Regions from separate parts of the Streptomyces sp. NPDC001980 genome, predicted to be linked through region 3. Evidence: riboswitches for the same ligand, from Rfam matches in the RefSeq annotation. Region 3 holds a riboswitch; each other region holds the start of a gene.

Region 1 (9,915 bases), on a different contig from region 3:
CGCAGGTGGGGGGCGGTGGCCTTGAGGGCGACGGGGTAGCCGACAGCACGGGCGGCGTCGACGGCGGCACCGGGGGTGGGGGCGGGCAGTGCGCGGTGCACGTGGATGCCGTACCTGCCGAGGAGCCGGCAGGTCTCCTCGACGCCGATGGTGAGCCCCTCGCCGCGTTCGAGCAGCGCGCCGATCAGCTCGGCGGCGCCCCTCTCGTCGATGTCGTCGTACTCGGGCACCTTCCCGGGCTCGGCGGCCTCCCGCTGCCACTGCGCGTACTTCACGGCCTCGGCGAGCGCCCGCACGGCCCGCTCGGCGGCGGGGTAGGCGGGGATGAGGCGGGAGTAGGGGTGGGCGGGGGACTTCGGAGGCGGGGCGACCGCTTTTACCTCGGTGGGCAGTCGTTCCGCAGGGCGATGGGGGTCCCGCCGCTCGAGCGAAGCCGAGAGCGGGGGAGGGTGGACACCGCCTGCAGCGCCGGGTGCCATCGCACTCACGGCGGGTGCGGTACGGCCCGCAGCCGAAAGCGCCTCCGCAAGCCCGCCGAGCTCCACGTGCACCACAAGCACCGGCTTCCCGGGAACCTCTTCGGCTGCCGACCTGAGCGCCTCCGCAAGCTCCGCGTCCCCCACGGCCCCCTCCCCGATCGTCGGAATCGCCGTGACGACCACCGCGTCGCACGACTGGTCGGCCAGCGCCTGCGACAGCGCCCGGTGGAAGTCCGCGGCACTCGCCCGCGTCGTCAGGTCCAGCGGCCGGGCCGGCCGCAGCCCCTCGGCCAGGCACCGGTCGTACGTCAGCAGCCCGAGCGACTCCGAGTTGCCGAGTATCGCCACCCGCGGCCCCGCCGGCAGCGGCTGCCGCGCGAGCAACAGCCCCGCGTCGACCAGTTCGGTGATCGTGTCGACGCGGATCACCCCGGCCTGCCTGAGCAGCGCGGACACCGTGGCGTGCGGCAGCCGCGTGGCCCGTACCGCGTGGCCCGGCGGCGCCTGCCCCGCGCCCTGCACCACGACCAGCGGCTTCGCCGCCCCCGTCCGCCGCGCGAGGCGGGTGAACTTGCGCGGGTTGCCGATGGACTCCAGGTACATGAGGACGACGTCGGTCTCGGGGTCGTCGTACCAGTACTGGAGGACGTCGTTGCCAGAGACGTCCGCGCGGTTGCCGGACGAGACGAAGGTGGAGACGCCCGTGGTGCCGGTGACGCCGCCGCCGCGCCGGTGCAGCCGGGAGAGCAGGGCGATCCCGATGGCGCCGGACTGGGCGAACAGGCCGATGCGGCCGGGGCGGGGCATCTCGGGTGCGAGGGAGGCGTTCAGCCGGACGCCGTCCGCGGTGTTGATGATCCCGAAGGCGTTGGGGCCGATGATGCGCATGCCGTACGTGCGCGCCCGCCGGACGAGCGCGCGCTGGCGCTCGCGGCCGTCGGGGCCGCTCTCCGCGTATCCGGCGGCGAGGACGACGAGTCCCTGGACGCCGTGCTCGCCGCACTCGGTGACGACCTCGGGCACGTGCCCGGCGGGTACGGCGACCACCGCCAGGTCGACAGGGCCGTCGATGTCCCCCACGGAGCGGTGCGCGGGCACCCCGTCGATCTCCTTGAGGTCGTCCGGGAAGGCCTGGTTCACGGCGTGCAGGCGGCCGGTGAAGCCGGCCTCCCGGAGGTTGCCGAGGACGCTGCGGCCGACCCCGCCGGGCGCACGGCCGACGCCGATCACGGCCACGGAACCGGGCGCGAGGAGGCGCCGTACCGAACGGGCCTCCGCGCGCTGCTCGCGGGCGCGCTGCACGGCGAGGGAGCGGTCCGTGGGCTCCAGGTCGAACTCCAGGCGGACGACACCGTCCTCGAAGCTGCGCTTCTGGGTGTAGCCGGCGTCCATGAACACCTTGATCATCTTGGTGTTGGCGGGCAGCACCTCGGCGGCGAAGCGGCGGATCCCGCGCTCGCGCGCGACGGCCGCGATGTGCTCAAGGAGGGCGGAGGCGACACCCCGGCCCTGGTGGGCGTCCTGAACGAGGAAGGCGACCTCGGCCTCGTCGGCGGGCGCGGAGGCGGACGTCCCGTCGGGGCCAATGCGGTCATAGCGTACGGTTGCGATGAACTCGCCGCCGATGGTGGCCGCGAGTCCCACCCTGTCCACAAAGTCGTGGTGCGTGAAGCGGTGGACGTCCTTGGCGGAGAGCCTGGGGTAGGGCGCGAAGAAGCGGTAGTACTTCGACTCGTCCGAGACCTGCTCGTAGAAGCTGACCAGGCGCTCGGCGTCATCAACGGTGATGGGCCGGATGCGCGCGGTACCCCCGTCGCGCAGCACCACGTCAGCCTCCCAGTGGGACGGGTACTCGTGCCGGTCCTGCGGGTCCGCCGGGGTCTGCATGGGCCCCAGAGTACGGCTCGCGTCCGACAACGGCGCGAGGCAGTCTGTGGAGGACGGACGCCGGACCGAGGCCGCGGTCCGACGACACACCCGGAGGGGCTCACGTCCCCTCCGGGCATGCTTCACGATGTGGGAAACTGGTCTAGACAACCCTGAACACCGAAGGGCAGCATCACATGGCTGAGCGCCGCGTCAACGTCGGCTGGGCCGAGGGCCTCCACGCCCGCCCCGCTTCCATCTTCGTCCGAGCCGCCACGGCCGCAGGCGTCCCGATGACGATCGCCAAGGCCGGGGGCAACCCCGTCAACGCGGCCTCCATGCTGGCTGTCCTGGGGCTGGGCGCCCAGGGCGGCGAGGAGATCGTCCTCGCCTCCGACGCCGAGGGCGCGGACGCCGCTCTCGACCGCCTGGCCAAGCTGGTCGCCGAGGGTCTCGAGGAACTCCCCGAGACCGTCTGAGCGACCTGCGCCCGCACGTCCGGGGCCGCGCCACTCCCACGGGGGTCGGCGCGGCCTCGTCGTTTCCCCGCCGCCCGTACCGGGCCGTCCGTCATGTGCCGCAATTCCCACACGTTAGGAGCGCGACCGCGAATTCCCGGCGCGCGTGAATTCGGGCAGCGAAAATACGCCCCGCCGAATAACACCTCTTTGTATACGGCGCGCGTGTTAATGCCGCAGGCCCGACATGTTTACGGGGTGTTGCGAAGTCCTCACACCGTTCGCCCGTTCGGCGGCACCGGGAAAGCGCAGCCGATGGGAGACCGTCGAGCGCTCGGTGTGCAGGGCCGTGACCGCCCGGGCGCGGTCGCCGTCGCCGCGCGCCACCGCGTCCACGATGGCGCCGTGCTCCGTCCAGGACTCCACGGGGTTGGCAGGCGTCTCCACGGTGTACATCCAGGCGATCTTGTGGCGCAGCTGGGTGAGTGTCGAGGTCAGGGCGTGGCTGCCGGAGGCCTGCGCAAGGGTCTCGTGGAACCAGCCCCCCAGGGAGCGCAGGTCCTCGCTGTTGCCCCGCCTGGCCCGCTCCTGCCCCAGCCTGACCAGTCCGCGCAGCACCTTGAGGTGGGCCTCGGTGCGGCGCTGGGCGGCCCGGGAGGCGCCGAGCGGCTCCAGGAGCATGCGCATCTCCAGCAGGTCGGCGGCCTCCTGCTCGGTCGGTTCGGCGACGCAGGCGCCCGCGTGCCGGCGCGTCACCACGAAGCCCTCCGCCTCCAGGGTGCGCAGGGCCTCACGGACGGGGACGCGCGAGACCCCGTAGCGGCGGGCCAGGAGTTCCTCGGTGAGCCGGCTGCCGCGCTCGTAGACACCCGCGACGATGTCGTCCCGGATCGCCGTGCATACCGAGTGCGCCGGAATACGCATGACCGACCTCCGCCTTAATCCCCGTGAAACGCCGCCGAGTGACGCCCGTTCCGTGACTCTATTGCAATGAGCCGGAATTTCCGACGGGGGGCCGGAATCCAGGGATATATTTTGGACAGTGGGGGCACGAAAACGACGAAAGCCCCGGCACTGAGGCCGGGGCTTCGCAAGATCTCACCGGATGTCGTTCGAGCTTCGCCCGGAGTGAGATCGGCTCGCGTCAGACGTTCACGCCGTGCTTGCGGAGGTAGGCGACCGGGTCGACGTCGGAGCCGTACTCGGGGGTCGTACGGGCCTCGAAGTGGAGGTGGGGACCGGTCGTGTTGCCGGTCGCGCCGGAGAGGCCGATCTGCTGGCCCGGGGTGACCTTCTGCCCCACCGAGACGCCGATGGACGAGAGGTGCCCGTACTGGGTGTACATGCCGTCGGCCATCTTGATGACGATCTCGTTGCCGTACGCCCCGCCCCAGCCGGTGGAGACGACCGTGCCGGTGCCGACCGCGTGCACGGCCGTGCCGCTCGCGGCGTGGAAGTCGATGCCGGTGTGGGCGCCGGAGGACCACAGGGAGCCGCCGGTCTTGTAGCCGGTGGAGACGTAGGAGTCGCTGATCGGTGCGACGAAGGTGTTGAGGCGCTTGCGCTCGGCCTCGCGGGCGGCACGCACCTTGGCCGCGCGCTCCTTCTTGGCCTGCTCCGCGGCCTTCTTGCGGGCGACCTCCTCGGCCGCCTTGCGCTCGGCGACCGCCTGCTGGGCGGCGGCCTGGGCGTCGATCTGCTCGGCGACGGAGTCGCTGATCGTGATGACCGGGGTGAGGCCGGTCTGCTCCACGGAGTTCTCGGCGGCGAGCGCCGGGGCGGCGGAGACGGTGCCGACGACACCGGTGGTGGTGAGGGCCGCGATGCCGGCGGCCTGCGCGGTGGTGCGCTTCACCCGGCCGGGACGACGGTGCTTCCCGGAGGCGCACATGAACGCCATGTAGAGGCTGGTCCTTTCCTTCCCTCTCGCCTACCGGGTTAGCTGACGGGTTCGGAGCAGGAAGGTCTCCTACGGGCCCCCTCACGACACGCGCGGGCGCCCGATTCACCCCAGGGACTGCGTGGGTCCCCGGCTCCCCTGGCTCGCGCCGTACGGGGACTCGGCGATGACTGTCCGGTGCCGCGGACGCGGCGCGATGCCTGACGGACAGCCCGGAAGAACCTACGAGGGCCCGCCTTCCATGCTCAAACGGAACACTGTTTTTGTCGCGCATCCCACAGGGCAGACAGGCAACCTCTGCCCCAATTCGGACATTCCAGAGCCCTGGTGACCGGGTGGCCGCCAGGGCTCTGCACACGCGCGTGCCGCTACTCCGCGGCGACGACCGTGACTTCGCCGATCCCGAGCGCCTCGACGGGCTCCTTGATCTGTGCCGCGTCCCCGACGAGGACGGTCACCAGGCGGTCCACCGGGAAGGCGTTCACGACCGCCGCGGTGGCCTCCACGGTGCCGGTGGCGGCCAGTTGCCGGTACAGCGTGGCCTGGAAGTCGTCGGGCAGGTACTGCTCGACCTGGTCGGCCAGGGTGCTCGCGACGGCCGCCGCCGTCTCGAACTTGAGCGGCGCCACCCCGACGAGGTTCTGCACGGCCACGTCGCGCTCGGCGTCCGTGAGGCCCTCGGCGGCGAGCGTGCGCAGCACCGTCCACAGGTCCGTCAGGGCCGGTCCGGTGTTCGGGGTGTCCACGGAGCCGCTGATGGCGAGCATCGAGGCGCCGGTGCCGTCGGGGGCGGACCGCAGGACCTGCCCGAAGGAACGGACGCCGTAGGTGTAGCCCTTCTCCTCGCGCAGGACGCGGTCCAGGCGGGAGGTGAGGGTGCCGCCCAGGCAGTAGGTGCCGAGCACCTGGGCCGGCCACACGCGGTCGTGCCGGTCGCCGCCGACGCGGCCGATGAGCAGCTGGGTCTGGACGGCGCCGGGGCGGTCCACGATGACGACCCGGCCGGTGTCGTCGGCGGTCACCTGCGGGACCGGGCGGGGCTGCGCGGTGGAACCGCGCCAGGCGCCCAGGGTCTCGCCGAGCAGCTCGTCCAGGTCGATGCCGGTCAGGTCGCCGACGACGACCGCGGTGGCCGTGCCGGGGCGGATGTGCCGGTCGAAGAAGGCACGTACGGCGGCCGCGTCGATCTTCTCGACGGTGTCCTCGGTGCCCGGGCGTGGGCGGGACATCCGCGCGGTGGACGGGAACAGCTGCTTGTAGAGCTCCTTGGCGGCGCGGCGGCCGGGGTTGGCCAGCTCGTGCGGGATCTCGTCGAGGCGGTTGCGGACCAGCCGCTCGACCTCGCTCTCGGCGAACGCGGGGGCCCGCAGGGCGTCGGAGAGCAGCCCGAGGCCCTTGGCGAGCCGGGAGGCCGGGACCTCCAGGCTGATGCGGACGCCGGGGTGGTCGGCGTGCGCGTCGAGGGTGGCGCCGGCCCGCTCCAGCTCGGCGGCGTACTCCTCGGCGGAGTGCTTGTCGGTGCCCTCGGAGAACGCGCGCGCCATGATCGTGGCGACGCCGTCCAGGCCGGCCGGCTCGGCGTCCAGGGGCGCGTCCAGGAGCACCTCCACGGCGACGACCTGCTGGCCGGGGCGGTGGCAGCGCAGCACGGTCAGGCCGTTGTCCAGGGTGCCGCGCTCGGGGGCCGGGAAGGCCCAGGGCCTGGCCTCGCCCGGCTGCGGCTGGGGGTGGAAGTCCATGGTGGCGAGCTCGGTCACTTGGCCGTCTCCTCGTTCTCGTTGCCGGCCTCTACGGTGGCTTCCTTCTCCGGGTCCTCGCCGCGCCCCGCCTCCTGGGTGTGCTCCGCGGACTCCGCGGACAGCGGTTCGTAGACGAGCACCGCGCGGTTGTCGGGACGCAGCCGGGCCTTGGCGACCTCCTGGACCTCCTCCGGGGTGACCGTCAGGACGCGCTGGACGGCGGTCAGGGCGAGCTGCGGGTCGCCGAACAGGACGGCGAAGCGGCACAGTTCGTCCGCGCGGCCCGCGACGGTGCCGAGCCGGTCCAGCCACTCGCGCTCCAACTGGGCCTGGGCGCGCTCCATTTCCTCGGGCGTCGGGCCCTCCTCGGCGAACCGGGCGAGCTCCTCGTCGATGGCGGCCTCGATGACCGGCACCTCGACGTCACCGGAGGTCTTCACGTCCAGCCAGCCGAGCGAGGGCGCCCCGGCGAGCCGCAGCAGGCCGAAGCCGGCCGCGACGGCCGTACGGTCGCGCCGTACCAGGCGGTTGTAGAGCCGGGAGGACTCGCCGCCGCCGAGGACGGTGAGGGCCAGGTCGGCCGCGTCGGACACGCGCGTGCCGTCCTCCGGGAGCCGGTAGGCGGCCATCAGCGCCCGCGCGGGGACCTCCTCCACGACGACCTCGCGCAGCTGCCCGCCCATGATGTCGGGCAGCGAGCCGTCACGCGGGGTCGGCTTGCCGTCGTGCGCCGGGATGGAACCGAAGTACTTCTCGACCCAGGCGAGGGTCTGCTCCGGGTCGATGTCGCCGACGACCGACAGGACGGCGTTGTTGGGCGCGTAGTAGGTGCGGAAGAACGCGCGCGCGTCCTCCAGGGTGGCCGCGTCCAGGTCCGCCATCGAGCCGATCGGCGTGTGGTGGTAGGGGTGGCCCTCCGGGTAGGCGAGCGCGGTCAGCTTCTCGAAGGCCGTGCCGTAGGGGACGTTGTCGTAGCGCTGGCGGCGCTCGTTCTTGACGACGTCCCGCTGGTTCTCCATCGACTCGTCGTCCAGGGCGGCGAGCAGCGAGCCCATGCGGTCGGCCTCCAGCCAGAGGGCGAGCTCCAGCTGGTGGGCGGGCATGGTCTCGAAGTAGTTGGTGCGCTCGAAGCTGGTGGTGCCGTTGAGCGAGCCGCCTGCGCCCTGGACGAGCTCGAAGTGGCCGTTGCCCTTCACCTGGGCGGAGCCCTGGAACATCAGGTGCTCGAAAAGGTGAGCCAGGCCGGTACGGCCCTTGACTTCGTGCCGGGAACCGACGTCGTACCAGAGGCAGACCGCCGCGACCGGGGTCAGGTGGTCCTCGGAGAGCACCACGCGCAGACCGTTGGCCAAGCGGTGCTCGGTCGCTGCCAGGCCTCCGGAGCCTGTCTCGGCCGTGGTCGTGTGACCCATGGGCATGTACGTCCCTTCGCTCGCGGAAGCGGTCCCGAACCGCGGTTTTTCTGCCGGTCCTGCCACTGTATGCAAGCGTGCGGGGGCCGGGCGAAGTTCCCGCACGACGTACGCCCACAGCGGATCGCGTAGCCTGCGTCCGACCCGCCTCGAATGTCTCCGGGCCGCGCTCCGGGCGGCTTCCGGGCACCGGGGCGGGCCGCGGAGACCGGGTCCTGGCCCGGGTTGTCAGTGCCGCGGTCCACAATGGTCCGCGTCAGATCCCGTTCACGCATGAGCAAGGAGCCGGCAGCGATGGCCCGCCGCAGCACGAAGACCCCGCCGCCCGACGACTCGTTCGAGGAGAGAATCCTCGACATCGACGTCGTGGACGAGATGCGCGGCTCCTACCTCGAGTACGCGTACTCGGTCATCTACTCGCGCGCCCTGCCGGACGCCCGCGACGGACTCAAGCCGGTGCACCGCCGGATCGTCTACCAGATGAACGAGATGGGCGTGCGCCCCGACCGCGCCTACGTGAAGTGCGCGCGCGTGGTCGGCGAGGTCATGGGCAAGCTGCACCCGCACGGCGACTCGTCGATCTACGACGCGCTGGTGCGCATGGCCCAGCCGTTCTCGATGCGCGTCCCGCTGGTCGACGGCCACGGCAACTTCGGCTCGCTGGGCAACGACGACCCGCCGGCCGCCATGCGGTACACCGAGTGCCGGATGGCCGAGGCGACGAGCCTGATGACCGAGTCGATCGACGAGGACACGGTCGACTTCTCGCCCAACTACGACGGCCAGGAGCAGGAACCGGTGGCGCTGCCCGCCGCGTTCCCGAACCTCCTGGTCAACGGCTCGTCGGGCATCGCCGTCGGCATGGCGACGAACATGCCGCCGCACAACCTCGGCGAGGTCATCTCGGCCGCCCGCCACCTGATCCGCTACCCGAACGCGGACCTGGACACGCTGATGAAGCACGTCCCCGGCCCCGACCTGCCCACCGGCGGCCGGATCGTCGGCCTGGAGGGCGTCCGGGACGCGTACGAGACGGGCCGCGGCACCTTCAAGATCCGGGCCACGGTGGCGGTGGAGACGGTGACGGCCCGCCGCAAGGGCCTGGTCATCACCGAACTGCCCTTCACGGTCGGCCCCGAGAAGGTCATCGCCAAGATCAAGGACCTGGTCAACTCCAAGAAGCTGCAGGGCATCGCCGACGTCAAGGACCTCACGGACCGCGAGCACGGGCTGCGCCTGGTCATCGAGATCAAGAACGGCTTCGTGCCGGAGGCGGTCCTGGAGCAGCTCTACAAGCTGACGCCGATGGAGGAGTCCTTCGGCATCAACAACGTGGCCCTGGTGGACGGCCAGCCGCTCACCCTGGGCCTCAAGGAGCTCCTGGAGGTCTACCTCGACCACCGCTTCGACGTGGTCCGCCGGCGCAGCGAGTTCCGCCGCGGCAAGCGCCGCGACCGGCTGCACCTGGTGGAGGGTCTGCTCACCGCCCTCGTCGACATCGACGAGGTCATCCGGCTGATCCGCTCCAGCGAGAACAGCGCGCAGGCCAAGGAACGCCTGATGGAGCGCTTCTCGCTGTCGGAGATCCAGACGCAGTACATCCTCGACACTCCCCTGCGCCGCCTCACCAAGTACGACCGCATCGAGCTGGAGGCGGAGAAGGAGAAGCTCACCGCGGAGATCGCCGAGCTGACCCGGATCCTGGACTCGGACGCGGAGCTGCGCAAGCTGGTCTCGGCGGAACTGGCCGCGGTGGCCAAGAAGTTCGGAACCGAGCGGCGCACCGTCCTGCTGGAGGCCTCGGGCGCCGCGGCGGCCGTGGTGGACCTCCAGGTGGCCGACGACCCGTGCCGGGTGCTGCTCTCCTCGACGGGCCTGCTGGCCCGCACGATGAACGGCGGGCCGTTCGCGGAGGACGCCGACGGCAAGCGCGCCAAGCACGACGTCATCGTCTCGGCGGTCCCCGCGACCGCGCGCGGTGAGGTCGGCGCGGTCACCTCGACGGGCCGCCTGCTGCGCATCAACGTCGTCGACCTCCCCCAGCTCCCGGACACGGCGACC
Region 2 (9,915 bases), on a different contig from region 3:
GACCGGGACCGTACGGGCCCCGCTAGGCGGTGATGTCCCTCGTGGTGAACCGCGCCCAGGCCGCCGATCCGAACACCGCCGTGTACAGGGCCTGGAGTTCCAGGTTCTTGACCAGGTCGTCCCAGTAGACGGGGTCGCGCATCAGGTCGGCGAAGGACAGCCAGTAGTGGGAGAAGAAGTACGGCTGCAGTGCGTGCAGCTGGGGTATCTGGTCGAGGATCTGGACCGTGATGAGCAGGCCCACGGTCGTCGCCATCGCCGCGATGCCGCTGTTGGTCAGGGTGGACACGAACAGGCCGAGGGCGGCGACGCCGGCCAGGGACGCGGCGACCACCAGGGCGATCAGCAGGGCGCGGCCGAGGCCGTCGGCGAAGGAGATCCGGGTGCCTGAGATCGTCGTCAGGTCGCCGAGCGGGAAGAGGAGCGCGCCGACGGCGAGCGCGGAGGCCGCCACCACCAGGGTCGCGACCAGGCAGAAGGCCATCGCCGTCGCGTACTTGGAGAGCAGGAGACGGGTGCGGCCCGCCGGCGCGACCAGCAGATAGCGCAGTGTGCCGGCGTCGGCCTCACCCGCGATCGCGTCTCCGGCCACCACCCCGACGGCCATCGGCAGGAAGAACGGGAGGGTCGCGGCCAGCGCCGTGAACACCAGGAACAGTCCGTTGTTGGTGACCTGGGTGATGAACGCCGGGCCTTCGCCGCCACCCCGGCCGACCTGCCCGTCGCCGCGCGTCTCGATCCTGACGGCGATCCCGACGAGGATCGGCACCGCCGCGAGAACGCCGAGCAGGGCGAGGGTGCGCCAGCGGCGGAACGTCGTGACGAGTTCGCTGCGCAAGAGGCCGAGGCTCCACAGCGGGTTCGGCCGTGCGGCCGCTGTGTCCACGACGGCCAGGTCAGCCCGCGACATCGAAGCCCTCTCCGGTCAGTGCCACGAACGCGTCCTCCAGCGAGGCCCGTTCCACGGTGAAGCCGCGGACCCGGACGCCCGCCGTGACGAGCGCCGCGTTCACCTCGGCGAGGTCGCGCTCGGGCGGCTCGCCGGTCACCCGGTCCTCGGCGACGACGACATCCGCGACGCCCTGTTCCTTGAGCACCCGGGCCGCCTCCACGGGGTCCGGGGTGGTCACCACGAGCCGGCCGCGCGCCCCGGCCGCCAGGTCGGCCACCGCGCCCTGGGCGATCAGCCGGCCCTGCGCCATCACGGCCGCGTGGGTGCAGACCTGCTCGATCTCGTCGAGGAGGTGGGAGGAGAGGAACACGGTCGTGCCGTCCCCGGCCAGTTCCCGCACCAGGGTGCGGATCTCCCGCATGCCCTGCGGGTCGAGGCCGTTGGTCGGCTCGTCCAGGACCAGCAGCCTGCGGGGCTGGAGCAGTGCGGCGGCGAGGCCCAGGCGCTGCTTCATGCCGAGCGAGTAGGCCTTCGCCTTCTTCGCCGCGGCGGCCGCGAGGCCCACCCGGTCCAGCGCGGCCTCGACGCGGGCGCGCCGGGTGCGCGGGTCGGCGGCGGGGTCGGCGGCGTCGTACCGCAGCAGGTTGTCGCGGCCGGAGAGGAAGCCGTACAGCGCCGGGCCCTCGATGAGGGCGCCGACGTGGGGCAGTACGACGCGGGAGGCGCGTGGCATCGGGTGGCCGAGGACGCGGGCCGTGCCCGAGGTGGGTGCGATCAGGCCCATCAGCATGCGGATGGTGGTGGTCTTGCCGGAGCCGTTCGGGCCGAGGAAGCCGAAGACGCTGCCCGCGGGGACGGTCAGGTCGAGACCGTCCACGGCGAGCTGTCCGCCGCGGTAGCGCTTGGTGAGGCCACGGGTGTCGATGACACCCGCGGCCACCGGCGCGTCGTCCCCCAGGTCACCCAGGCCCTTGGGGTGCCCGGAGTCCCCGGGGTCCTCCGGCTCCCGCTCCGCTGCGGACGGTCGGTCCATCGGCTCCCTCGATTCGTCGTGCGGCAGAGGGTACCCACCGCACCCGCGCTGCCCTCTGCTACCCCGCGTTGGCCGCCTTCACCAGCGCAGCCTTGTCCACGGCGCCGACGTACACCTTGCCGTCGTCCGTGATCAGGGCGTTGATCAGCCGGGTGGAGAAGACGGTGCCCTTGCCGAACTTGCCGGAGACGGGGTCGCCGAGCGAGCCGAGGAAGCCGCTCAGGTCGCCGCCGCCGGAGGCGGAGCCGGTGGGCACGCCTCCCTTGCTGCCGGTGTCGAGGACGGCTATGGAGTTCCAGCCCTTGCCGAGGACGTCGAAACCGGACTTGTCGAGGCCCTTGGCGGAGCCGTGGCCGGGCGTCTCGGAGGCCTTGCCGCCCTTGTCCAACCCGCCGGTCTTGCTGTCCTTGCCGGCCTTGTCGCCCTCGGTGACCTTGGCGCCCTTGGGCGGGGTGAAGTTGAAGATGGAGGCGGCCGGCTTCGCGAAGCTGACCTGGGTGTAGCCGGCGTCGACGACGGCCGCGCCGCCGCTCGACGGGGTGAGCGTGAACTTCAGCGGCGTACCGGTCTTGGCGTCCACCGCGATGCTGATGGCGCCGACCGTCGTACCGGACTGCTTGGGCTTGATGACGAGCCGGTAGGCGTCCCGGCCGGCCACCTGGGCGGTGCCGTCGACCGTCACCGACGTGGTGTCGTCGACCGACTTGAGGACCTCGTCGGCGAAGTCCTTGGGCGTGGCCGGGGTTTCGTGCTGCTCGGCCTTGCCGGAGTCGGCGACGGTGGAGTGGTAGACCTCGTTGGACTTGCTGTCGTAGCCCCACACGTCGGTGCCGTTGTGGATGAGGCTGTACTCGGCGCCGCTCTCCAGCACCGACACCTTCTGCTTCTCGGGGCCGTCGGCGGCCACCCGCAGGGTGTGCGTGCCGGAGGCAAGCTCGGTGAGCTTGCTGGTCGGGTCGGCGGACGAGCCGTCGCCGCTGCCCTGGGTGGCCCCGGACATCAGGCTGCTCTCCAGACCGCCGAGGTCGGGCAGACCGAGGTCGGTGCTGATCTTCACGGTGCCGGACAGCTGCTGCACGTCCGACTTGGCGATCTTGTCGATGAGTTCCTGCGCGGTGGTCTTCGGCAGGTCGGGGTCGCCGGAGTCGGCGAGTGCCGGGACCAGGCCGATGGTGGCCGCAGCCACGCCCACCACCGCGACGGGAACGACGTATCGTGCGGCCTTGCGCCGTCGCTCGGCGCGCAACTCGTCGCGCAGCTCCTCGCCGGCCTGCGCGGCCCCCGTGCTGTCGTCGGATTCGTACGGTGCCATGTGTGCCTTACCTCCGTCGTCGGCGGCGGCCGTCCTCGCACGTGTCCCACCCTGAGCCGCCATTCTCACCCGAATCGGTGAGTGGTGGTGATTTCCGTGGTTTCCATCTCACCAAATCGGGGGCGGGTAAGCGTCAGACCACGGAGCCAACTCCGCGTACACCTGCGGTATGACACAAGGGTGGAGGCGCCTTCCCCGACCCGTAGGGGTCGTGCGGCGAAGGCGCCTCCTGTCACGTGCCGTGTCCGGCCGGCCGACGTGCCGTGTCCGGCCAGTTCACGTGCCCTGTCCGGTCAGTTCACGCCCCCTGTCCGGTCAGTGCTGCACGAACACGTAGTCCGCGCGGTAGGGGACGCCGACGACGGCTCCCGGGGTGCAGGAGCCGGCCGGGGCGACGCCGCCGACGGTGTTGAGGCGCAGGATCTCGCCGGTGTGGGCGAGCAGCCCGTGCTTCTTGCCGGACCGGGTGGTCCTGAGGTCCAGTTCGGGGATGTTGCCGGTGCCGTTCGCCGTCTTGGTCAGGACGGCTCCGGTGACCGCGGTGCCGTCGGGTGCGACCCACTGCGGGGTACCGGAGTTCGGTGCGACGAAGGAGTGGCGGATACCGCCGCCGAGCTTGGCGCTGACGTCGCGCTGGGCGAAGGCGTAGCCGCCGCCGTCGGCGGGCTTGCACTCGTAGATCTGCTTGCCGGTGACGACGGAGGCCTGGAAGCCGCCCCTGAGGTCGGAGACGGTGGTGACGGCGTGCAGCTGGCCGCGGAGGGCTCCGCCGGGGAACTCGGCGGTGTGCAGGTTGGCGTAGAAGGCTCCGGGGTCGGTGGTGAGCTGCTTGAGCAGGGCCTTGTCGGTGACCTTGACGCTGCCGGTGACACTGTGGCCCTTGGCCGTCTTCAGGAGTTTCCCGAAGTCGATCTTGACGCCGCCGTTGGCGCCCTTGGCACCCTGGTGGATGTGCAGGTCGGTGGGCCTGCCGGTGCCGCGCCAGGTCACGGCGACGGTCACCTTGTCCCCCTTGACCTTGATGAACTCCAGCGCCGCGCCGTCCTTGTCCCCGACGGCGGGTCCACCGGCGACGGGCACCTCGTTGGCACCGCGCAGGCTGGCGGCGAGGACGACGGAGGCGGTGGAGCTGTGGCCGGTGGCGGCGGATGCCGGGACGGCGGCACCGCCGAGAGCGGTGACGGTGACGGTGATGGCAGCGGCGACGAGGCTCTTGCGGCGCGTTGCGTCGATGACCATGATTCCGTTTTCTCCCCCTGTGTCAGCCGACGCCCCCTGCGTCGGCTTCTGCGGAGGAATACGGAGCACGTCCGGGATTGGACTCAGTCCAATCACGTGACCTGCGTCACACGGCGGGGGTTTTCTGGCAGCCTGGAGCCCGCAAGGCCCTCCGGAGGGCTATCCGGCGCGGTGCACCACCGCGTCGCACAGCTCCACCAGCGCCACCTTGGGGTCACATTCCGGCAGCGGACTCAGCGCGGCCCGCGCCTCCTCGGCGTACCGGACCGCATCCCGGCGGGCCTGCTCCAGCGCCGGATGCGCGCGCAGCGCCGTCAGCGCCTCCGCGTGCCGCGCGTCGTCCGTGAGGTCGGAGTCCAGCAGCTCGCACAGGGCGATGTCCTCGGCCAGCCCCAGCCGGGCCGCCCGCTCCCGCAGCCGCAGCACCGGAAGCGTCGGCACGCCCTCGCGGAGGTCCGTTCCCGGGGTCTTCCCCGACTCGTGGGAGTCGGAGGCGATGTCCAGGACGTCGTCGGCGAGCTGGAAGGCGACACCGAGCCGTTCGCCGTACTGGGTGAGGACGTCGACGACCGTCTCGTCGGCACCCGACAGCATGGCGCCGAAGCGGCAGGAGACCGCGACCAGCGAGCCGGTCTTGCCGCTGAGCACGTCGAGGTAGTGCTCGACCGGGTCACGGCCGTCCGACGGGCCTGCCGTCTCCAGGATCTGACCGGTCACCAGCCGTTCGAACGCGAGGGCCTGGACCCGGACCGCCTCGGGGCCGAGGTCGGCGAGGATCTGGGAGGCTCGGGCAAAGAGGAAGTCGCCAGTGAGGACGGCGAGCGAATTGCCCCAGCGGGTGTTGGCACTGTCGACACCGCGCCGCACGGCGGCCTCGTCCATGACGTCGTCGTGGTACAGCGTGGCCAGATGGGTGAGCTCGACGACGACGGCCGACGGCACGACACCGGGTGCGTACGGATCGCCGAACTGCGCGGCAAGCATCACCAGCAGCGGGCGGAACCGCTTCCCCCCGGCCCGTACGAGGTGCTGCGCGGCCTCCGTGATGAACGGGACCTCGCTCTTGGTGGCTTCTAGCAAGCCCTCCTCGACAGCCGTCAATCCGGCCTGGACATCGGCTTCCAGAGCCTGGTCCCGCACGCTCAGCCCGAACGGCCCGACGACGGTCACGAGGGGTCTCCTGTCTGCTGGTGTCTACTGGCGATTACACGGTTTGTCGATAGGTCGCTGCCATCACTCAAGTCAGCGTATCCGGTCAGGTTTCGATCACCGATAGCGCCCACGGTTACACCCCGGGCGCTATCGGATCATGACCGTTATGTTTTTGATCAGCCGATACGATCTGACATCCACTGACTTAACAGGAAGTACGGACAGTTGTCCCGAACCGAGGCCCAGGCCGTGTCCCGCAGCGGGCCCCGCGCCGGGTTCGGATCCCGGGTGGCACCCGGGCGCCCGTCCGGCGGTGAGCCCTCCGGACGACTGCGGCCCGGAATCGGCCCCGCCTCCCCCGACCGACGTCACCTGCCCGGGCGTACCCCGTCCGCCGCCCGCCCAAGCCGACGGGTGCACCCGATGCACGAACGGCGACACCCCGCACCCGTCCGTACACCCTTCCTCCACGAGACCACGCACGACGCCCTCCGCGTTTCGTTGGCCTACGCCCCCGGTCGACATCCTCCCGGTCGACGCCCTCCCGGTCGACGCCCTCCCGGTCCGCGTCCTCCCGGTCCGCGTTCCCTCGGTCCACCCCCTCGATCCGCATTTCCTTGACCGTCATCCCCCGACCGTCATCCCCTCGACCGACGGAACGGCGTCCCTGATCAATCCCTGCGCGCGCGTGGCGCCCGCGCACCTCCCCGCCGGCTCGCGGGAACGTCGGCACGTTCGGGTTCCCGCCCGGGACGGCCGCCATGACAACGACGCGCACCACAGGGGAGGTTCCGCCCTCACGGTGGACACGCCCACCGGAGATCACCGGTTCCACACCCCCCTCCCCCGACGTGACGAGAATCACGTACACACGCAACGACCCCCGACGCCCTCCCGACCACTCCGGACACCCGGCCCCGTCAACCGCCCGCCCCGACCTCCCCGTTGGGCCCGGTCGGCGCCACGCGCGCGTAGCCGAGGCTTCCGAAGTTGACGGAGGGTGCGCCGGAGAGGCACCCGATCGAGCGAGCAGGACAGTCGTCAGCACGCCCCCTCCCGGGTTCCACCCGCACTCAGCCGATCATCCACACAAACCGGCAATTCGGACTACTCGTAGAAATTGCCCATATCGAGAACCGTTCCACGCGCCCCACAGAGGCAATCCGCACGAATGTGCGCGAGGCGACTCCCCCCCGAACCAGGAAAAAGGCGGATTCCACGCATCCCTCATGTCTGATTTGCCGTTATTGCGATTTCGTGAAGTAGGTCACGTGGGCCCGGGTGACGCAAGGGCTGTAAGGCAACCCTTCCTTTCCTTTCCCTGTGGGCCAGTTGAAGGTTGGCAGCCGCAAAGGATCAAGCGCCCCATACGACGCAGATCAAGTTCAATCGGCATGTTGTGTGAATCAGCCTCTTGTTCCGGACATGTGCTCTCGCATACGTTCCGGCTCGCCGGGCGGACGCCGAATCCTGCCGCCGCCCGTACTGACCCATCGACGAGTTCATTCGCACGGCAGGAGCGGGGGACCCAGGTAAGTCGCCGGACCGGGCGGCCGACGTCACAGAACAGACGTCGTTCCGGAACGGCTAGGGGTGAAGTCGCATCGCCTTCGGACGGTGCGGCCGGGCACTCCCCGGGCCCGAACCCGACAGCTCACCTCGCAGGCGACGGAGAGGAACTTCGCCATGCCTGCTGCCGCTCAGCACCGCCGTCCCCGCCGTAACAGCATCATCCGTACGCTCGTCGTCGCCGGCACCGGCGCCGCCGTCCTCGCCCTGCCGCTCATCGGGGCCGCGTCCGCCTCCGCCGCCACCTCCTCCAGCACGACGGCCTCGACGACTCTCGCCGGGTACCCGAACAACCTCGACGGCTGGATCCGGGAGTCGCTCGCCATCATGGCGGAGAAGCACATACCAGGCACCTACAACGGCATCTACCGCAACCTGATGCGGGAGTCCTCCGGCAACCCGCGGGCCATCAACCTCTGGGACTCCAACGCGGCCAAGGGCATCCCGTCCAAGGGCCTGCTCCAGGTGATCGACCCGACGTTCAAGGCCTACCACGTGGACGGCACGTCGTTCGACATCTACGACCCGGTCGCGAACATCACCGCCGCCTGCAACTACGCCGCCGCGCGGTACGGCTCGATCGACAACGTCCACGGGGCGTACTGACCGACGTCCCGGATCAGACGTCCCAGGTCAGACGTCCTGGATCAGTCGAAGAGTCTTTCGAGGACGACGGCGATGCCGTCGTCCTCGTTCGACGCGGTGATCTCGTCGGCCATCGCCTTGAGTTCAGGGTGGGCGTTGGCCATCGCCACCCCGTAGGCCGCCCACTCGAACATCGGGATGTCGTTGGGCATGTCGCCGAAGGCGATGGCCTGTCCGGGGCTGAGCCCCAGACGGTCGGCGGCCAGCGCGAGCCCGGTCGCCTTGGTCACCCCGCACGGCTGCAGTTCGACAGTCCCCGGCCCCGACATCGTGACCGTCGCCAGCGATCCGACCACCGAGCGGGCGGTCGTCGCCAGTTCGTCGTCGGACAGGGTGTGGTGGCGCAGCAGCACCTTGCTGATGGGCGCGCACCACAGGTCGTCGCGCCGGGCGACGCGCAGCGCGGGCAGCGTGGGATGGGGCATCAGATAGCCGGGCTCGATGAGCGTGAGCCCGTCCACGCCGTCCTGGTCGACCGCCGCGTACACCTGGCCGACCTCGGCCTCGATCTTGCCGAGTGCGGTCTCCGCCAGTTCCCGGTCCAGGGTGACCGACCACAGCAGCCGGTCCGCGCCGGCGTCGTACACCTGCGCGCCCTGACCGCAGACCGCGAGTCCCGTGCAGCCGAGGTCGTCGAGGAGTGGGCGCACTCTCGGAGCCGGACGGCCGGTCACCACGAGGTGCCGGGCACCGGCCCGGCCGGCCCGCGTGAGCGCGGCGAGCGACCGTTCCGAGAGCGTGTCGTCGCCGCGCAGCAGCGTGCCGTCCAGGTCGGTGGCGATCAGTGAGTACGGGGAGGGTGCGACCATGATCAGAGAATACGGACAGCACGGCCCTGGGACTCACTGTGCGTTTCGGCCTCAAGTGGCTTTCGCCGCCTCCGTGATGGGGCCGTTGTCAGTGGCGGGCGTTACGTTTTACGAGATGCTCGGCACCTGCCCCGAGAGCCCGGCCGGCGATGCGCTGTACGTCGAGGAGGGCCGGCGGCTCGGACTCTGGTTCGACGGGGACGGCGATGCGGCCGAACTGGACGCCGCGCACCGGTGGTTGGGGCTGGACTTCGCCGACCCGGGCATCCGGCAGGCCCGGGATCCGCACGACGGCGGCCAGATCGAGAAGATCCTCGGGCGGCCGCTGCCGGTGGTGGTCTTCGGCATGTACTACCCCTACCCGGGCCGGGAGGCCCAGGGCGAGGCTGCGGGGGGGAGCGGCCAGGCCGCCCGGGTCGGTCGAGGAGTTCCTGGCCCGGCTGCGGGCAGCCGAGGAGGAGGTGTGGCCCTCGGGGGCCGGGTGACGGTCGGGCCCCGGGGTGTCAGGCGTGGGCCGCTGCCAGGTGGCCGGCGAGGCGCGGTGAGGCGAACGCCGTACCGCACACGAACCGCATCACCGGGCCGTACGACGCCGCCGCCGGGAGGCCCGTGAAGTACAGGCCGGGTACGGAGGAGACGTATCCGGCGCCGAGTCTCGGGGCGCCGCGCGTGACGGCGACCCGGGTGCGCAGCTCGGCGCCCAGGAAGTCCATCGCGGCGGTGTCCACGCGGTAGCCGGTGGCGGCTATGACGTGGTCGGCGGTGAGGCGGTCGATGCCGCCGTCGTGGGTGCGGACGGTGAGGACCGGAGCACCGCCGGAGGTGTCGGCGCCGGTCACAGCGGCGACCTCGCGGACCTGGACCTTGCCTTCGAAACGGTCGCGCAGCCACCAGGCGCCGAGCGGGCCGAGCACCCGGCGGACCAGGTAGTGGCGGGTCTGCGCCGGGAGGTAGCGGTAGGGGTGCGGGTAGTAGCTGAGTGCCCACAGGGACCAGGCCCGGCCGAACGGCGACTCAGGGCGCAGCTTCGGCTGGTCCCAGGGCGGGGCGCCGAAGGCGACCTTGCCACGCCCTCGCGAGACCACCCGCACCTGGGCGCCGGCCTCGGCGGCGAGGGCCGCCGTCTCCAGCGCGGACTGCCCGGCGCCGACGACGATCAGCTCCTTGCCGGAGAAACGGGTCAGGTCGTGGTGCTGGGAGCTGTGCGAGACCGGTCCCGCGGGTCCGTCGGCGCCCGCCCGGGCGAGCTCGGCGGGGAGGCGGG
Region 3 (9,915 bases):
GCCGCCGAGGATCAGGACGGGGTCGAGCTCCTTTTCGTCCACACCCTGCTGCAGAGTCCCACGGCCGCGCTGTGCCTGGGACCCGGCACCGGCATCACTGGAGAGCTGCTGTGAGCAATATCGAGGAGAAGTTCCCCCGGTCCCTGTGGATCCGGCTGGTCATCTACCTCGCCGTCGGGCACGTCCTGGCCGGCTTCCTCTACCTGCTGTTCGCCCTCGGCGGCAAGGGCTGAGCCACCGCCCTCCGTCCGGCCTCAGTCGAGCAGGCGCTCGCGCAGCCGCCCCCGGGTCTCCGGGGCCAGCTTCAGGCCCTGCTCCAGGTACGTGTCGACGTCGCCCCACGTCTCCTCGATGCTCTCGAAGGCCGCCGTCAGGTACTCCGCGCGGGCATCGAAGAGCGGGCTCAGCAGCTCCATCACCTCGGGGCTGTACACACTGTCCCCGCTGCCGTTGCGCTTCACCTTGTAGCGGCGGTGCTTGGCGTTGGACTCCAGGTAGTCGGCGAGGATGGCGTCCCGCTCCACACCCACCGCGAGCAGGGTGACGGCTATGGAGATGCCTGCCCGGTCCTTGCCGGCCGCGCAGTGCATCAGCGCCGGGACGCTGTCCTCGGCGAGCGCGTGCAGCACGCGCGAGTGCTCGTCGGTGCGGTCCTTGACGATCGTGCGGTAGGAGTTGACCATCCGCGCCGCGGCCCTGCCGTCGCCCAGGAGCCCGCGCAACTGCTCGATGTCACCGTCGCGGACCATCGTCCAGAACTCGGCGCCGTGCGCCGGGTCGGTCAGCGGCAGATTCACGTTCCGTACGCCGGACAGCTCGACGTCCGGGCCCTCCAGCTTCTGGTCGGCCGCGTTGCGGAAGTCGAAGATCGTGTGCAGGCCGAGCGAGGCGAGGAACTCCGCGTCCGGTTCCGTCGCGTGCGCCAGATGGCCGCTGCGGAACAGCACGCCCGGCCGCACCCGGCGCCCGTCCACGGTCGGCAGGCCGCCCACGTCACGGAAGTTGCGCACACCGGCCAGCTCGGGCTCGGTCGACGGGACCTGCTGCGTCACGGGGGCTCCTCCAGGTCGGGCCCCGTCGGCGCTGCTCGTCGACGGGCACTGGACCGACCATACGACATCGGTTTCCACAGGCAATGAGTTGTCCACAGGCATCGCCTCCGAGGGCCGTGACCCTTGCCTCCGGAGCCCGTGGCCCTTGATGATGTTGGTGCTTGAGCGGATCTGTTGGCCCCTGTGTGAGGTTTCTCGATGCTGGACATCGCCGAAAACGGTCGTACCTGGCTCCTGTCGGGCCCCGGCAGCAGCTACGCGCTGCATCTGACGGAGGCCGACGAACTGCTCCACCTGCACTGGGGGCCGAGGATCCGGCTCGCCGACGCCGAAGAACTCAGCACCCGGGCACTGCCCGGCTACTGGGCCTTCGAGTCCCCGCTGGACGGCCGCGAGGAGTACCCCGTCGAGGGCGGCCCCCGCTTCGTCCGCCCCGCGCTGTCCGTGCGGACCGACGAGCGCCGGGGCACCGAGTGGACCTTCGACTCCTACGCGGTCGAGGAGGACGAGCTCCGGCTGCGCTTCACGGACGACGGCATCGTCATCACCCTGCACTACCGGATGCGCGGCGATGTCGTCGAGCGCTGGGTGACCGTCGGCAACGAGACACGCGCGCGCGTGGAGCTGCTCCGCGCCGACCCCGCCACCTGGACGCTCCCCGACCGCGAGGGGTGGCGGCTCTCCCAGCTGCACGGCCGCTGGGCCGCCGAGTCCCGGCTCACCAGCGCCCCGCTCACCTACGGCGAGAAGGTCATCGGCAGCCGCCGCGGCCACACCAGCCACCAGCACCTGCCCTGGGTCGCCCTCGACACCGACGCCACCGAGGAGCGCGGCGAGGTCTGGGGCTGCGCCCTCGGCTGGTCCGGCTCCTGGCGGATCGCGGTCGCCCAACTCCCCGACGCGCGCGTGCAGATCACCGGTGGCGCCGGCTACGACGACTCGGGCCTGCTGATGCTGGCCGAAGGCGAGTCGTACACCAGCCCCGTCTTCGCGGGCCTGTGGACCGACGGCGGCTTCGGCGGGGCCAGCCGCGCCTGGCACGCCTACCAGCGGGCGTACATCATCCCGGACGCCGACCAGGACCGGCCGGTGCTGTTCAACTCCTGGGAGGCCACCACCTTCGACATCTCCGAGGAGCAGCAGGCCACCCTCGCCCGCCGGGCCGCCGCGATCGGCGTCGAGCTGTTCGTGGTGGACGACGGCTGGTTCGGCGCCCGCACCAGCGACCGCGCCGGCCTCGGCGACTGGACGCCCAACCCCGACCGCTTCCCCAAGGGCCTCAAGCCCCTCGCCGAATACGTGCACGCCCTCGGCATGCAGTTCGGCATCTGGGTCGAGCCCGAGATGGTCAACGCGGACAGCGACCTGTACCGCGCGCACCCCGACTGGGTGCAGTACCAGCAGGGACGAAAGCGGACAGAACTCCGCAATCAGCTGGTCCTCAACCTCGCTCGCGAGGACGTTCAGGAGTACCTCTGGGAGCAGCTCGACACCCTGCTGTCCAGCGCCCCGATCGACTACGTCAAGTGGGACTTCAACCGCTGCTTCACGGACGCGGGCTGGCCCGGCGAGCCCTACCCGCAGCGCCTGTGGGTCGACCACGTGCGCGGGCTGTACGCCCTGCTCGACCGGATCCGGGCGGCCCACCCGAACGTCGCCATCGAGTCCTGCTCCGGCGGTGGCGGGCGGATCGACCTCGGGATCATGAGCCGCACCGACGAGGTGTGGACATCCGACAACACCGACCCGCTGGACCGGCTCGCCATCCAGCACGGCTTCAGCCAGATCCACCCCGCCCGGGTGATGTCGGCCTGGGTCACCGACAGCCCGAACCACCAGCTCAACGGCCGGGTCAGCAGCCTGCGTTTCCGGTTCGTCAGCTCCATGGCCGGGGCGCTCGGTGTCGGCGGTGACCTCTCGCAGTGGACCGAGGAGGAGCTCGCCGAGGCCGGCCGCTGGGTGGAGCTCTACAAGGAGATCCGGCCCCAGGTGCAGCGCGGCGACCAGTTCCGGCTGCGGCCGCCGACCGGCGGGCTCAGCGCCGTGCAGTACACGCTCGGCGACGAGACCGTCGTGCTCGCCTGGCTGCAGGCGCAGAGCTACGGCGAGCCGGCGCCGGCGCTGCGGCTCCAGGGGCTCGACCCGACAGCGTCGTACGAATGCCGCGAAACGGGCGAAGTGTATGGGGGTGCCGTTCTGTTGCATCACGGGCTGCACACCGGCCTGAAGGGCGACCTGGATGCGGCAGTCATCCGGCTTCGTCGGATCTGACGTATCTGTCCGAATTAGCACCTTCATTACAACTCGCTGCGTAATAAGGGGACGTGGTGTGACGTGCGTGAGGAGCGTCATATTCGTGACCGTCCGTCGCGCGTCATGTTCACGTAATTCCGGCGCATTCCAAGAAGATTGGAAAATCGAATAGGTCGGAATTTACGGAGGGTGACCGTTATTTCCGGCAACGGATCAAGTGAAACCCGGACGGCCGGAACCGGCTGCTTGTCCACGTCCGTCCTACTCGCTTACGTTCGCCACACATCCGGGCGGAACGCCGAATCCTGCCGCCGCCCGGAGTCCCCACACACACTCACCCGTGCCCGGCAGGAGCGGGGGACCCGCCAGGTATGACCGCCTGTTCCGGTTCCCGGGACGGCTAGGGGTGTAGCCACGTCTTCCCGCGTGGCCGGGCAGCTCCAGCCCGAACCCGACAGCTCACCTCGCAGGCGCAGGAGAGGAATGCGCCATGCCCGCGAAGGGTAAGCACCGCCGCCCCAAGTCCCAGCGTTTCACCCGCTCGATGGCCGTCGCCGGAACCGGTGGCGCCGCGCTGGCTCTGCCGCTGATGGGGGCCACCGGCGCCCACGCGGCCGCTACGCAGTCCGTTTCCGAAAAGGCCACGCAGTCGCTTCCGGCGGTCGAGAAGACCGCGGTAAAGGAGACGGTCGCGCAGAATTCCGGCGCCGCGCATTCCGCACACCGCGTCTACACGGTGGTGCCCGGCGACTATCTCTCGAAGATCGCCCGCGACCACAACGTCCGCGGCGGCTGGCACCGGCTCTACGCCGACAACCGGCAGGCCGTCGGCGACAACCCCTCGCTGATCCACCCCGGCCTCAAGCTCACCCTCGGCGGCCGGCACACCGCGACGGCGGACTCCTCGGACTCCGGCTCCCGTTCGCAGGCGCAGTCGAACCCGCAGTCGAACCCGCAGTCGAACCCGCAGTCGTCCACCTCGTCCTCGGCCTCCTCGGACGGCTCCGACGGTTCGGTCACGACCGCCTCCGGCTTCGCCCTCCCGGTCACCGGTGGCGCCGTCGGCACCGGCTACCACGTGGCCGGCAGCATGTGGTCCAGCGGCTACCACACGGGCGTCGACTTCGTCGTCCCGACCGGCACCCCGGTCAAGGCCGTCGGCGCCGGTACGGTCGTCACGGCCGGCTGGGGCGGCGCCTACGGCAACCAGGTCGTCATCCGGCTCGCCGACGGCTACTACGCGCAGTACGGCCACCTCTCCGCCCTCTCGGTCTCGGTCGGCCAGACCGTGACCGTGGGCCAGCAGGTCGGCCTCTCCGGCGCGACCGGCAACGTGACCGGCCCGCACCTCCACTTCGAGATCCGCACCACCCCCGACTACGGCTCGGACGTGGACCCGGTCGCCTACCTCCGCTCCAAGGGCGTCGCCGTCGGCTGACCCGGCGCCCCCACTGGTCTGACACTGGTCTGACACGCACTCCGAAGGCCGGACCCCGATCCCCGGGTCCGGCCTTCGGTGTTTCGCGTTCGATGTTTCCGGGGCCGCCCCGCGCGAGCGCACATCCACGATCAACCCGTCAACGTCGCTGATCAGAGCCTTATTCCAGGTTTGGCAAAGTATTTAAAAGTGTCTTATCTCACCGAGAGTCAACCCCTTATTACGGTCGCGTAGGTCACAGCCGAAGGTGAATCATGGTCCGATGTGGGAGACGACGCGAAGAGTGACAATGCATCAGTGATCGGGTCGTACGCGGCGGTGGGGGACAGCTTCACCGAGGGCGTGGGAGACCCCGGCCCCGACGGGGCGTTCGTCGGCTGGGCCGACCGGTTCGCGGTACTGCTGTCCGACCGGCGGCCCGAGGGCGACTTCAGTTACACCAACCTCGCCGTGCGCGGGAAACTGCTCGACCAGATCGTGGCGGACCAGGTGCCGCAGGCCCTGGAACTCGCCCCGGACCTGGTCTCCTTCAGCGCGGGCGGCAACGACATCATCCGCCCCGGCACCGACCCCGACGAGGTGGCCGAGCGGTTCGAGCGGGCCGTGGCCCAGCTGACCGAGGCCGTCGGCACGGTGCTGGTGACCACCGGGTTCGACACCCGGGGCGTGCCCGTCCTCAAGCATCTGCGCGGCAAGATCGCCACGTACAACGGACATGTCCGGGCCATCGCCGACCGGTACGGCTGCCCGGTCCTGGACCTGTGGTCCCTCAAGACCGTGCAGGACCGGCGGGCCTGGGACGGTGACCGCCTGCACCTGTCCCCCGAGGGACACACGCGCGTGGCGCTGCGCGCCGGTCAGGTGCTCGGCATCGAGGTACCGGCCGACCCGGACCAGCCGTGGCCCCCGCTGCCGCCCCGCGGCACCCTGGAGGTCCGACGCGACGACGTGCACTGGGCCCGCGAGTACCTCGTCCCGTGGATCGGGCGGCGGCTGCGCGGCGAGTCCTCCGGCGACCACGTGACGGCCAAGGGGGCGCTCTCCCCGGACGACATCAAGATGCGGATCGCTTCCGTGGCCTGAGGCGGCACCGGCGGGTAAGGGGTGGCCTTCTTGCGGGCCGCCCCTTACTGCTGCTCGGACAGCCCCAGTTCGCGTGCCAGCGCCTCGTCGACCCACTCCTGCGCCCGGGCCCGGGGTACGGATCCGGGGTACGACGTCAGCTGGACGGCGAGCCCGTCGAGCAGCGCGGTCAGCCGCAGCGCCGCGGCCGTGGGGTCGGGGCACCGGAACTCGCCCGCGGCCACCCCTTCGGCGACGACCTCGGCGATCGCCGCCTTCCACTGCTGGTCCAGGCCCTTGGTGACGTCCCGCAGCGCGGGTTCGCGCAACGCCACCGCCCAGCCCTCGATCCACAGCCGCCAGCCCTTGGCCTGCCCGGTCGGCGCGTACCAGCGCACCGCCGCCCGCAGCCGGCGCAATGCCGACGTGCGGCGGCCCAGCAGCTTGCGCAGATGCGCCAGGTCGTCCTCGGCGGCATAGGTGAAGGCGGCGGCGACCAGCTTCTCCTTCGTCGAGAAGTGGTACAGCACCAGCGCGTTGCTCACCCCGAGGGCCGAGGCCACATCGGCGATCCGCACCGCCGCCACGCCCCGCGCCTCGATCTGCTCGATGGCGGCCCGCAGCAGTTCCTCCCGCCGCTCGGCCACACTCAACCGCACTCTCGCCACGCGGTCACCCTAATCGGTCGTCCCGCCGCCCGCGTTGCCGTCTCAGGCCAGCGGCAGCCGCATGATCGTCAGATCCAGCCAGCGGCCGAACTTGGTGCCCACCTCCCGGACCGTGCCGACGTGCTCGAAGCCGAACCGGTCGTGCAGCCGGACCGACGCGGCATTCCGGGCCTCGATGCCGGCGATCATCACATGGTGGCCGGCATCGCGAGCCGAGGCGATGAGCGGGCCAAGGAGCGCGGAGCCGATGCCGAGCCCGTGGCTGCCCTCGCGGACGTAGACGGAGTTCTCCACCGTGTGCCGGTAGCCGTCCAGGGCGCGCCACGGGCCGTAGACCGCGAACCCGGCCACCTCGCCCGGCGCGTCGGCCGCCTCGGCCACGAGCGCCGATCCGCGTTCCAGGTGGGCGGCGAACCAGGCCGCGCCCTCGGCGGGGGACTGCGGGGTCTCGGTCCACAGGGCCGTCGAGTGCTCGATCGCGTGATTGCGGATCGCGCGGACGGCCTCCGCGTCGCCGGGACGGGCCGGGCGCACCGTCACCACGCTTCTCTCGTATATTGGATTCATGTCCAACATAGTAGAACCTTCGGCGGACCCGTTGGTGCGGCAGATCGCCGCCCGGGTCCGCACCGAGCGGGAGCGCCGCCGCTGGACGCTGGCGCAGCTCGCGGACGCGTCCGGTGTCTCCGCGGCGATGATCAGCCGGATCGAACGCGGCGAAAGCAGCCCCACCGCGGTCGTGCTCGGCAAGCTGTCCGCCGCCTTCCAGCTCAGCGTCGCCTCGCTGCTGGCCCTCGCCGAAGGCGCGCAAGGCGCACAGGAGCCCGAGGCCGACACCCCGGGCGTGCGGCGCGGCGCCGACGCCGCCGAGTGGCGCGACCCCGGCACCGGTTACCGGCGCCGCCAGATCACCGGCCCGCGCTTCCCGGCGGAGATCGCCGAGATCCGGCTGCCCGCCGGAGCCCGGGTGCCCTACCCGGCCGCGGCCTTCGCCTTCGTACGGCAGCTCGTCTGGGTCCTCGACGGCCGGCTGACCTTCCACGACGGCGACACGGTCCACGAGCTCGACGCCGGCGACACCGTCGAACTCGGCGCACCCGTCGAGCGGATCTTCGCCAACACCACCGACGCCGAGTGCCGCTACGCCGTCGTCCTCACCCGCGACACCCGGCCGTGAGCCGGCCGCTGCCCCGCGGCGGCACGTTCCTGCTGGCGGCCATGGCCGGGACGGCGATCGCGAACAACTACGCCGTGCAGCCCGCGCTCACCGCGGTCGCCACCGATCTGGACGTGCCGCTCTCCGTGATCGGGCTGGTGCCGACCGCCGCGCTCGCCGGCTGCACGACCGGCTTCGCCCTGCTGCTCCCGCTCACCGACCACCTCGCCCCCAACCGCCTGGTCGCCGCACAGCTCACGGCCCTGGCCGCCGCCCTTGCACTCGCCGCCACCGCGCGCGACGCGTTCGTGCTCCTGGTCGCCTACCTGCTCGTCGGCGCCGCCGCGAGCGTGGCCGCCCAGGCCGGCAACATCGCCGGCCGGCACGCCCGGCCGGGCCGCGCCGGAACCGGCGTCGCCCTCGTCGCCGCCGGCCTGTCGGCCGGCATCCTGCTCAGCCGACTTGTCGGCGGCGCCCTCACCGACGCCCTCGGCTGGCGGCGCATGCTCCTCGTCTTCGCCGCCCTCGCCCTGCTCGGCGCTCTCGCCGCCGCCACGCTCCTGCCCCGGCACCGGCCGCCCGCCCCCCGCGGCTACCGCGCCACCCTGGCCGCCCTCCCGCCGCTGCTCCTGCACCGGCCGGGGCTGCGCCGCGCGGTGGCCACCGGAGCGCTCTGGTACTTCGCCTTCAACCTCGTCTGGATCGCCCTCACCCTCACCCTGGCCCGGCCGCCGCACTCGCTCGGCCCGACCGCCATCGGCCTCTACAGCCTGGCCGGGATCCTCGGCTTCGCCGCGCTCCCGGTCACCGGCCGCCTCACCGACCGGTACGGCCCGCGCACGGTGATCACCGCCGCCATGCTCGCCGCCGCGGCCGGCACCGCCGTGCTGGCCACGGGCCTGGACACCCCCTGGCGCACCGCCCTCGGCCTCGCCCTCTTCGACGCCGGCTGCTTCGCCGCCCAGGCCGCCAACCAGAGCCGCGTGATCGCCCTCGACCCCGCCCGCTCCGGCAGCCTCAGCGGCGTCTACCTCGTGGTGTACTTCACGATCGGCGCCCTCGGCACGGCCGTCGCCGCACCCCTGCTCGACGCGCTCGGCTGGCAGGGCACCGGCCTCACGGCGCTGAGCGCGTTGCTGCTCGCCGCCGCTCTCGGACGCCGCTGAGGGCGTGTCGCGTCACCGGTACCAGCCGAACCGCTCCGCGATCACCGGCAGCCGGTCGGTCACCAGGGCGTGGGCGGCGGCGCGCGGAGTCGTGCCGTCGGACTCCGCGCGGTCCAGCATCAGCTCCACCAGGGCCCGCATCGAGCGGCGGGTGTGGGCGAACGCCTCGTCGGCGTCGGGGCCGATGTCGCCGAACAGGGTCCACCACCACCAGGCGTTGGTACCCGAGTTGACCACCACATCGGGCAGTACGGTCACCCCGCGCGCGGTGAGCCGCTCCTCCGCCTCGGGGAGCACCGGCATGTTGGCCGCCTCCACGATCCAGCGGGCGGTGACCAGGTGCTCGTTGGCCGCGTCGACCACGTACGACACCGCCGCCGGCACCAGCACCTCCGCGTCGGCGGACAGCCAGGCGTCGCCCGGCAGTTCCACGTCACCGGGGCGCAGCACCGCGCGGTCGACGGTGCCGTACGCGTCCCTTGCGCGCAGCAGCGCCTCGACGTCAAGACCCGCCGGGTTGGCGATCGTGCCCTTGATGTCGGCGACCGCCACGACCGTGAGCCCCGCGCGGGCGAGGAACCGCGCCGTGGCCCCGCCCATCGTGCCGAGGCCCTGCACGGCGACCCGCGTCCCCGCGTACGGCACCCCCGCCCGGTCCAGTGCCGTCAGCGCCGACTCGGCGACCCCGCAACCGCCGGCCAGCTCGTCGAGACCGATCCCGTCCACCTCGACCGCGAAGGCGTCCGCCAGCCGCCGCCGGGCCGCCGCCTCGTCGTCCAGCAGCGGATACACGGCCTGGATCGAGGAGACCAGCCCCGCCTCGGCCGCCGCCCGGTCCACCAGGTCCTGCGTGAGCCCCAGATCCTCGCCGGTGGTCCAGAAACTCTCCACGTACGGCCGCATGGCACGCAGGTAGCGGACCAGCAGGGCGTACGCCCCCGGGTCCTGAGGGTCGCAGTCGATGCCGCCCTTGGCGCCGCCCAGCGGGATGCAGCGGCCCTCGGGGTTGTAGTGCAGGGCCTCCTTCATCGTCATGCCGCGCGCCAGCCCGGTCACCTCCTCCAGGGTGCAGCCGGGCCGCATCCGCAGGCCGCCGCTGGCCACGCCCCGCACCAGCCGG

Evidence for each region. A riboswitch is a leader RNA that binds a small molecule or an ion and turns the genes downstream of it on or off. The one in region 3 is predicted to bind cyclic di-AMP.
Region 1: another riboswitch for cyclic di-AMP. It lies ahead of ABT137_RS28495 (M23 family metallopeptidase); the one in region 3 lies ahead of ABT137_RS30660 (M23 family metallopeptidase).
Region 2: another riboswitch for cyclic di-AMP. It lies ahead of ABT137_RS16665 (transglycosylase SLT domain-containing protein); the one in region 3 lies ahead of ABT137_RS30660 (M23 family metallopeptidase).

What each region holds. Positions count from the first base shown of each region.
Region 1 covers NZ_JBEOYD010000020.1:118,824-128,738, forward strand. The annotation lists gene ABT137_RS28480 (bifunctional acetate--CoA ligase family protein/GNAT family N-acetyltransferase) at 1-2,366, opposite strand, end outside; gene ABT137_RS28485 (HPr family phosphocarrier protein) at 2,543-2,824, shown strand; gene ABT137_RS28490 (GntR family transcriptional regulator) at 3,032-3,727, opposite strand; gene ABT137_RS28495 (M23 family metallopeptidase) at 3,948-4,703, opposite strand; cyclic di-AMP (ydaO/yuaA leader) riboswitch at 4,716-4,879, opposite strand; gene ABT137_RS28500 (M16 family metallopeptidase) at 5,072-6,460, opposite strand; gene ABT137_RS28505 (M16 family metallopeptidase) at 6,457-7,860, opposite strand; gene ABT137_RS28510 (DNA gyrase/topoisomerase IV subunit A) at 8,149-9,915, shown strand, end outside.
Region 2 covers NZ_JBEOYD010000009.1:223,429-233,343, reverse strand. The annotation lists gene ABT137_RS16690 (ABC transporter permease) at 23-910, opposite strand; gene ABT137_RS16685 (ABC transporter ATP-binding protein) at 897-1,925, opposite strand; gene ABT137_RS16680 (LolA family protein) at 1,984-3,237, opposite strand; gene ABT137_RS16675 (CHRD domain-containing protein) at 3,553-4,476, opposite strand; gene ABT137_RS16670 (polyprenyl synthetase family protein) at 4,636-5,646, opposite strand; cyclic di-AMP (ydaO/yuaA leader) riboswitch at 7,113-7,311, shown strand; gene ABT137_RS16665 (transglycosylase SLT domain-containing protein) at 7,315-7,803, shown strand; gene ABT137_RS16660 (HAD family hydrolase) at 7,845-8,651, opposite strand; gene ABT137_RS16655 (FAD-dependent oxidoreductase) at 9,155-9,915, opposite strand, start outside.
Region 3 covers NZ_JBEOYD010000023.1:105,494-115,408, forward strand. The annotation lists gene ABT137_RS30640 (helix-turn-helix domain-containing protein) at 1-114, shown strand, start outside; gene ABT137_RS30645 (DUF6126 family protein) at 111-233, shown strand; gene ABT137_RS30650 (tyrosine-protein phosphatase) at 255-1,052, opposite strand; gene ABT137_RS30655 (alpha-galactosidase) at 1,251-3,323, shown strand; cyclic di-AMP (ydaO/yuaA leader) riboswitch at 3,631-3,791, shown strand; gene ABT137_RS30660 (M23 family metallopeptidase) at 3,796-4,743, shown strand; gene ABT137_RS30665 (SGNH/GDSL hydrolase family protein) at 5,041-5,826, shown strand; gene ABT137_RS30670 (TetR/AcrR family transcriptional regulator) at 5,871-6,473, opposite strand; gene ABT137_RS30675 (GNAT family N-acetyltransferase) at 6,516-7,040, opposite strand; gene ABT137_RS30680 (helix-turn-helix domain-containing protein) at 7,039-7,650, shown strand; gene ABT137_RS30685 (MFS transporter) at 7,647-8,795, shown strand; gene ABT137_RS30690 (glutamate dehydrogenase) at 8,808-9,915, opposite strand, start outside.